One region of the Moorella sp. E308F genome, then DNA from elsewhere that is predicted to be linked to it. Evidence: riboswitches for the same ligand, from Rfam matches in the RefSeq annotation. Region 1 holds a riboswitch; the other holds the start of a gene.
What was found. A riboswitch is a leader RNA that binds a small molecule or an ion and turns the genes downstream of it on or off. The one in region 1 is predicted to bind cyclic di-AMP.
Positions count from the first base shown of each region.

Region 2: it holds a riboswitch for cyclic di-AMP, as region 1 does, so the genes downstream of both, eam (glutamate 2,3-aminomutase) here and E308F_RS16230 (CAP domain-containing protein) in region 1, are expected to answer to the same signal.

Region 1 covers NZ_BJKN01000002.1:1,078,255-1,082,541, reverse strand. The annotation lists gene E308F_RS11940 (CooT family nickel-binding protein) at 1-89, shown strand, start outside; gene cysK (cysteine synthase A) at 226-1,146, shown strand; gene E308F_RS16230 (CAP domain-containing protein) at 1,148-1,807, opposite strand; cyclic di-AMP (ydaO/yuaA leader) riboswitch at 1,861-1,987, opposite strand; gene E308F_RS11925 (YebC/PmpR family DNA-binding transcriptional regulator) at 2,190-2,948, shown strand; gene E308F_RS11920 (hypothetical protein) at 3,018-3,575, shown strand; gene E308F_RS11915 (amidohydrolase) at 3,690-4,287, shown strand, end outside.
Region 2 covers NZ_BJKN01000001.1:1,206,482-1,210,768, reverse strand. The annotation lists gene E308F_RS06085 (amidohydrolase family protein) at 1-800, opposite strand, end outside; gene eam (glutamate 2,3-aminomutase) at 1,051-2,304, opposite strand; cyclic di-AMP (ydaO/yuaA leader) riboswitch at 2,421-2,639, opposite strand; gene E308F_RS06075 (DedA family protein) at 2,689-3,291, opposite strand; gene E308F_RS06070 (phosphatidylserine decarboxylase) at 3,288-4,004, opposite strand; gene E308F_RS06065 (hypothetical protein) at 3,998-4,287, opposite strand, start outside.

The sequences.
Region 1 (4,287 bases):
AAGATATCTTTGGCAAAAAGAAAATCCTGCGTGCCCGCATCAAAGAAATGGCCCTGGTCGATCATAAAATTTTCCTGGAGGCCATTTAAATCCAGACATTAATGCCAGCTAAGCCACTGCATAATAGTAGAGAAGCAGTGGCTTTTTACTTGACATAATCTGTACCGGAAGTTAAAATATGATTAATTCCGATATGAAAAGTATACATTAAGGAGGAAATTAACCATGAAAGTAGCCGCCGACATAACCCAGCTAATCGGCCGGACGCCAGTAGTAAGCTTACAACGCCTGGTGGAAAATGGGGCGGCAATATATGTAAAGCTGGAATACTTTAACCCCGGGGCTAGCGTTAAAGATCGAATTGCCCTCAGTATGATTGAAGCTGCGGAAGCAGAAGGAAAACTTAAACCGGGTGCCACCATCGTGGAGCCCACCAGCGGCAATACCGGCATTGGCCTGGCTATGATTGCAGCGGCCCGCGGCTACCGCTTAATCATTGTCATGCCGGAAACCATGAGCATTGAACGTCGCAAACTCCTGGCGGCCTATGGCGCTGAATTTATCCTAACTCCAGGGCACCTGGGTATGAAGGGGGCCGTAGATAAAGCCATGGAGTTAGTCCGGGAAAACCCTGATTATTTTATGCCTCAGCAGTTTGAAAACCCGGCCAACCCTGATGTACACCGCCGTACCACAGCCCGGGAAATTTTAGAGCAAATGGGCAAAGACCTGGATGCCTTTGTGGCCGGAGTGGGTACCGGGGGTACCATTACCGGCGTCGGCGAGGTTTTAAAGCAGGAAATTCCGGGGATAAAAATAATTGCTGTGGAACCGGCAGCTTCCCCCGTCCTTTCCGGGGGCCGGCCGGGCCCCCATAAGATCCAGGGCATCGGGGCCGGCTTTATCCCGCAGGTCCTGCGCCGCGAGGTAATCGATGAGGTTATTACCGTGTCCAATGAAGACGCCCTCATGACCGCCCGGCGCCTGGCTCAGATGGAAGGCCTGCTGGTGGGTATCTCTTCCGGTGCAGCCGTCTATGCCGCCCTGCAGGTGGCCCGGCGCCTGGGTAAAGGTAAAAAAGTACTGGCTATTGCTCCGGATACCGGCGAGCGTTATCTGAGCACCGAACTTTTTAAAATAGGGTAGATTAGGTGAATAGCTGCACCCAGTAGTTACCGTACCTGCCGCCTTTGGCATGGCCGACGCCAATGGCCGTAAAATTGGGGTTTAAGATATTGCTGCGGTGGCCGGGGCTACCCATCCAGGCAGCTACCACGGCTTCGGGCGTTCGATAGCCGGCGGCGATGTTTTCACCGGCGGTACGGTAAGTAATACCGAATTTCTGTAACATGTTAAAGAAAGATCCGTAGGTAGGCGATTCGTGGCTGAAGTAATTATTATCCCGCATATCTTCAGCCTTGAGGCGTGCTACTTTTGCCAGCTGTAAATCTACAGTTAACGGCTTCAGCCCGACTTTAGCTCGCTCGGCGTTGACCAGGTCGACGACTTTTTGCTCAAACTGGTTCATCTGGTAGCTACTGGTAGCAGACTGGGATGCAGGTTGAGGGGCCGGAGTTGGAGCCGGTGCCGGTTTTGGTGCTGGAGCCGGTTGAGGTTGAGGTGCCGGTTGCGGGCGGTAATACCTGATGTAAAAATAATTTTGCGGTGCGAAATGGAAAGCATAATAGTTACCATTGTAAATTGTGTAAGTTGCTGCTTGAACAGGCGTGACCGGTACGATGGCCAGGGTGGTAACAATTAATATTACAGCCAGGGATGCGGCCAGGGTTTTGAATTTAGACCGCAAAACTAACCCCTCCTTTACAAACTAGATTACTTTAACGCTTGGCGGACCAGTAAAAAATCCCCCTCCAACGTCTGCGAGGTTAGCTGACGGGTACGGGCCAAAGGTTAGCCCTGCCACGGATTAACCCCAGAAAAATTGGTTCCCCCGCTTTCATAAAAGGAAATTCGGCGTTTCTGGTGGCCACGGCGTGAAATGAAAGTTACTAAATAGAATTTTACCATATAGGTGCCAAAAAGTTAACATAAAATTGGCCGCGTCTTCGAGGTAAAATATTACAGACATATTCGGCAGCGGGTAATGTAGATAATGAGGCTTATTGCTTAACTGCGGTTTTGTATGTTAGAATTTTAACGGCAGTTAGAGGTGAGAGGGGGGTAAAGGCATGTCCGGACATTCCAAGTGGGCCAATATAAAACATCGTAAGGCCAAGATGGATGAAAAGCGCGGCCGCCTTTTTACTAAAATCGGGCGAGAGATTATCATTGCTGCCCGGCAGGGAGGCGGTGACCCCGAAGGTAACCCGCGCTTGAAGGCAGCCATCGCCCGGGCTAAGGAAGTCAATATGCCCAATGAGAATATACAGCGGGCCATTATGCGCGGTACCGGCGAGATTGAAGGCGCAGCTTATGAAGAAATGGTTTATGAAGGCTATGGTCCCGGAGGCGTAGCCATGTTGTTAAATATTGCTACGGATAACCGTAACCGCACGGCTTCAGAAATCCGGTATATCTTTTCCCGCAATGGTGGAAATTTGGGGGAAAGCGGCTGTGTAGCCTGGATGTTTAACCCCAAGGGGGTCATTAGCGTCGAAGTTCCGGCGGGAGAAACCCGGGAAGAATTAATCCTCCAGGCTATTGAGGCCGGAGCAGAAGATGTTGATGATAGTGCCCCTGACGCCATGGAAATAAAGACTGCTCCTGAAGACCTGGAGAAGGTAAAGAAAGCCCTGCAGGAAGCCGGAGCTAATATTACTAGCGCCGAAATAGCAATGGTACCCCAGACTACAGTAACCATTGACGATCCGGAAATGGCGGCTAAAGTCATGCGCCTGGTGGACCGCCTGGAGGATCACGATGACGTCCAGGCTGTTTATACCAACGCCGACATTCCTGCTGCCGTTCTGGAGCAGCTGGAGTTATAAGCAGGTATAAAACCTTGTTGCGCCGGCAAAGCTAGAAGGTGGTAATTTCTGTTATAAGGAGGTGCCACCTTGGGCGACGCAAGCCGGCGCTTTTTTGTTCTTGGCCTTATGATTTTTCTCCTCGGGGGGCTGGTGGCTTACCAGCAAGCCAGGGTAAGTACCGGGCAAAGGCCGGTTATCTTAAAGGTGCCGGGTCTTCTGGAGCCAAGGGTACTGGAGGAACCTCACCTGGAGAGATATTATCGCTACTGTGGCCACCGGGAACCCATTCCTCTACCGGCAGGGGTCAAGTGGAACTGGGCTGATAAAGAAGAAATGAACCTTCTTTTCCCACCGGCCGAGGGTTGGCGCATAACCCGGGAGGAGGAACACCTGGTCATCATCCAGGAGGTAGATGCTCTGTGCCCTGCCGATGCACCCAGACGCCATTTGGCCGTCAAGGATGGCCTGGTAGCTATTTATCAGGGCCCGGCCGGCAGCCTGGGACCACTAATGCGGGTAACGAACCTGAAAGTTGCCTCCTTGCCGCCCAGCTGGCGGGAAAAAATAGAAAATGACCAGGCAGAATTCAATTCCGAACAAGAGGTCCTGGAAGCCCTGGATAGCCTGGACGAATTTCGCCCCTAAAGGTCGGCATTTACCCCTTTGCTCCTCATACCTCCACCTTTTAAACATGATTTCTTTTAAAAAAACCTTGTATAAACGAAGCCCCGGGTTTAAGCTTAGGGTGGAGGGATAAACATGACACAAGAAACGCTCTGCCGCCAGGGGTATTTGGATGCCCACTTACATTTATGGGAATTTGCCATCTTCAATCGCTTCGCCAACCTGGAAAAATGCTTAAGCCTTGAGGAACTGGTGGAAACCCTGAAGTCTCGTTTGGTTGAAGGGTGGGCCGTAGGGGTACGCTTTAACCAGGAAAGGTTGGCCGAAAAAATTATCCCCGGGCGGGCCTTCCTGGATCACGCCTTCGGATCAACGCCGGTGGTAATAGTCCGGACTTGCCTGCACCTGGCCGCAGCCAATACGGCCGCCATGCAGAGGCTGGGATTTTTTGCGGAAAACGGGCTCTTCCATGAGGCCGAAGCATTTAAACTCCTAAATACTTTAGTGGCTAGCCTCAACCTGGAGCCAGGAGACATCCTATCCCGGGGCTTAAGGGAATTGAAGCAACTGGGGATAATTAAAGCCATCGATATGGGAATGGACCGGGACAAGCGCCCTTTCTTTGAGGGCTTGGACCAGGTGGTCGAGGTGGATTTCTACACGGTGGATTTCGAGCTACTGGATGAAGCCCTGGGGTTTAAAGTCTTCCTGGACGGGGGTCTGGGCGCTCGTA
Region 2 (4,287 bases), on a different contig from region 1:
AAAGTAATAACGCTGATGCCCGCCTCTTTCACGGCGGCAATGGTCCGGATAGCCTTCTCCTCGTCCACAGCCGCCAGGCCGCAGCAGTGACCGGCCACCACCCGGCCCTGGAAGCCGGTCTGGATGGTTTTAGCCGCTATATAATCCAGGGAGGCAACCGAAGGAGCATCCGTCTCATCAACGTGGAAATCAATCAAGACATTATAACGCACGGCCAGGTCAAAGATATAATCTACCCATTCCTGCATCCTTTCGGACAGGTGGGGGGCACCGCCCAGGCCGTCTACCCCCAGGCGCAGTGCTTCTTCCATGAGTTCCTTTAAAGGTGGTGCCGGTGCCGGTTCCAATTCACCGGGCATGGCAAATACTTGCAGGTCAACTCTCCCGGCAAATTCTTCCTTGAGTTCCAGGGCCGCTTCCACACCTCGCAGGCCCAGGGCTTCGTTGACGGTAATATGGGTGCGCATGGTGGCCGTCCCATGGCGCAGAGCCATTTTAAGCACCCGGCGGCCGCGGTCGATAAAATCATTTTTATCCATTTTGCGGCTGCGCCGCTGGAAATCCTCAATGGCTTCGGCCAGGGAGCCTGCGCCTTCCTGGGGCGCCGTCAGGGCCTTGTCCAGGTGGGTATGGGCATCGACAAAGGCCGGTATCAGGAGTCTCCCTGCCGCATCGACCATTTGCCGGGCCGAGCCGGCCACTCCTCCCCCGGCGGCAACAATGTATCCGTCTTTAATGGCTACATCAACAGTTCCCGGCTCATCCATGAGCCGCGCGCGCCTGATTAACAAATCATTCAATTTTTATCTTCCTTCCTGATAATTATATTGGTTTATATTTAACCCAATCTTAATCCTACCACAGGAAAATTTAACGGTCAATAAACAAGGATTCTCTTGTTTTATGCCGAATATGCCAGAGATTTTGGTAAATTATGGTCCGGTATCAGGAACGGTGTTACGTTTATTTTATTTGGATTTTAATGTGTCACCGGGCTCCCATCAGGGAGATGGTATGTAAAAAGCGCCGGAATTGCCCGGCGCTTTTGTTTTAAGCCTTAGTCTGTTCTTTCTGGCATCCCAGGTTGGGGTAAAAGAGGGTCCGCTTTTCCCAGGTCCGCAGGATGACCTGGTCGTCATTGCAGGCCAGCACATACTGTGGTAAAATGGGCGTCTTGCCCAGCCCGTGGGGTGCGTTGATTATATAGGTAGGTACGGCCAGGCCGGAAGTATAACCGCGCAGCTGCTCCATTATTTCCACGCCTTCCTCAATGGAAGTGATAAAGTGAGTCGTCCCTTTAACCGGCTTGGCGTGGAAGATATAATAGGGCCGTACCCGGATTTTCAACAGTTCCTGGTTGAGCTTCCTCATAACAAAGGGATGGTTATTGATGCCCTTTAATAAAACCGCCTGGTTTCCCAGGACCACCCCGGCCTGCACCAGGCGATCGCAGGCCGCTTTCGCTGCCGCCGTAACCTCCCGGGGGTGGTTAAACTGGGTATTAAGGTAAATCGGCGGGTGCTTGGCCAGTACCCGGCATAATTCCGCCGTAATACGCTGAGGCAAAGTAACCGGCACCCGGGTGCCCAGGCGCTTAATCTCCACATGAGGTATATTATCCAGTTCCGTTAACAGCCAGTCGATTGTGGCGTCACTCAGCATTAAAGCGTCGCCGCCGGTGATCAGGACATCGCGTATTTCTTTGTTGCGGCGAATATACTCCAGGGCCCGCTCCAGCTCCCGGCGGCTGCGGCTCCGGTCAACTTCACCGATATTGCGGCGCCGCTGGCAGTGGCGGCAGTACATGGCACACTGGTTGGTGACGTTAATAATCAAGCGGTCGGGGTAACGCCGGGTAATGGCCGGTGCCGGTGACGTCAGCTCCTCATCCATGGGGTCGAGTACCCCGACCTTATCCTCCAACTCGGCGGCACTGGGTAAGGCCTGCCGCCGGATGGGGCAGCTGGCATCTTTGCCCATGAGAGAAAGATAATAGGGCGAAACGGCCCAGCGGTAGGTACGCTCGACCCGCTTGATGGCTTCCTTTTCCGCTTCGGTTAAGGGAATTAATTCCCCCAGGACGTCAACCGAGGTAATCCGATGCTGCAATTGCCAGCGCCAGTCTTGCCAGTCATCTTCACTGGCACCAAAATAGGCCATAATCCGCTGCCGGCTGGCTTCAATCTCCGCTGCGACTTCCAAACCGCTGGGGATGGCATCTCTGGCGTCCAGGTAATCAATAATCCTGGCCTTTAACTCAGCTGCCCTTTGCAATGCAATTTCCCTTTTGGCTTCTCTACTCATCAGCTTCCCTTTGTTTGGACAGACACTCACGAGTTTCTACCTCCCTTCCTGTTATAAAATAAAACCCCGGCCTGAACCGGGGTTTTGGGTACAAGAAATTAAAGGGGTACGATGCCTCTTTCACTTTCCACGCTTACGAAGTTAGCTGCCGGGTTCGGGTCGAAAGCTAACCCTACCCCGCACTCAGTTTCTCTTCCGTTGCTCCTTTGCTTTATCCAAAATTTCCTTTAGGATAACGGGATTTTAGGGAAGACGTAAAGACTACTGAGCGCGGGGATTCACCCCAAAAGACTGGTTCCCCCGTTCCCTGAAAAGGGATTCAGCGCTCTGCTTTTATTCATTTGTTCTAAATAATTTTAACACAAGATACGGGATTTGTCAAACTTATTCTTTTCCATTTCTTACCATTAGCCGGTACCAGCAATAATAGATAGAACCGGCGGTAACCGCCAGGAATGCCAGGACCAGTAGGATATCCATCCACCAGGTGGCGTAGCGGCGGTAAAGGTACCACCACGCCAGGAGATAATGGGCCCCCTTCCAGCTGGCGTACTGCCAAGCCATAGTCCAGGTAAAGGCGCCCAGGGCTGAATAAAGGGCATAGATGCCGGGATTCATTCCCAGGACACCCGCTGCCAAGATGGTCGGCGTCCTGATGGGGCCAAACCAGCGGGCAAAAATAATTACCGCCGCTCCAAAGCGGTCCAGCCAGTCCCGGGTTGTGGCCAGGCCGTCCGGACCCCAGCCCCGGTGGAGAAAGCGTTCGATTATGCCTCGCCCCGGCCTGGCCCCCAGCCAGTAACCTATCAAGTTGCCCAGGAGATTGCCGGCGCTGCCGACCGTCACTGCCCCCCAAAAGTTCATCTCCCCGCGCTCGATTAAATAACCGGCGGCCAGGAAGACCGGCTCAAAGGGGATGCCCGGGACACCCATACCTTCAACGACCAGCAGGCCAAAGAGAGCCATATAGACATGGACGGCCGTCACTGCTCTGCCCTGCCTGCCGCCCGGTAACGGGCCACCACCGTCCGGGCGCCGTAAACCTGCTGGCCCACCCGGACGGCAAACTCTACATCATCCTTGAAGATAACCAGGTCTACCTGGGAACCACGTTCGATAAAGGAGACCTTCTGGCCCCGGGTAACGGCCTGGCCGGGAGTGATAAAACATTTGATCTTATTGACAAACTTATCGGCAATCTCCACCATGGCCAGCTGCACGTCACGGCCCCTTAAGAAGATGGTCAATCGTTCATTTACCAGGCGGTAGCGGTGGCTGAAAAGATCTACCGCCCGCCGGAGATAGGTGAGGCGAATATATTCCCACAGGTCGACCATGGGCAAATTCACCCTGGCCTGGGTATGGACCATATTCTCCACCCGGGCATCAATGGGAGCATAGTTAAAATGGACATCCAGGGGAGACATATAGATACCAACGATCCAGCCCCTGTTACTAAGGCCCTGAGCTTTCATTATTTCCTCAATGGGAATGGGCCGGCCCAGTTTCTCCGCTACCACCCGGCCATCGCGAAAGGGCTTGATATAGACAACTTTGCCGTCGGCCGGGGCCAGGATGGCCCCTTCCTCTTGCGGCGCCACCCGCACCGGGTCGCGATAAAACCATACCTTGCGCAGGTACCAGAAGATGCCACCGCCGATGGCGGCAAGGCCCGCCAGGATCTTAAAAAAGGTCACCATTCCGACCACACTTTCTTGATATTATAGGGCATTTTGGGTAAATAATAACCGCAAAAGCCGGCCAGCATCAAGGGCCAGCTGACTTTTACCGGTCGCAAGGGCCGGGGCTTCAAGACCCCATTGCGGTAGGCATTGTCCAGGGCGGCATAAGTGGCCAGAGTACCCTCCCGGAGCCAGAGTTCCTTGACGGTGTCGGCCGGGGTACGGCGGAACAGGTCTTCCGGCACCGGCAGGAGCCGGGTTAAGTCCCGGTAAACCGGGCGTAATTCCTCTATGTAACCCT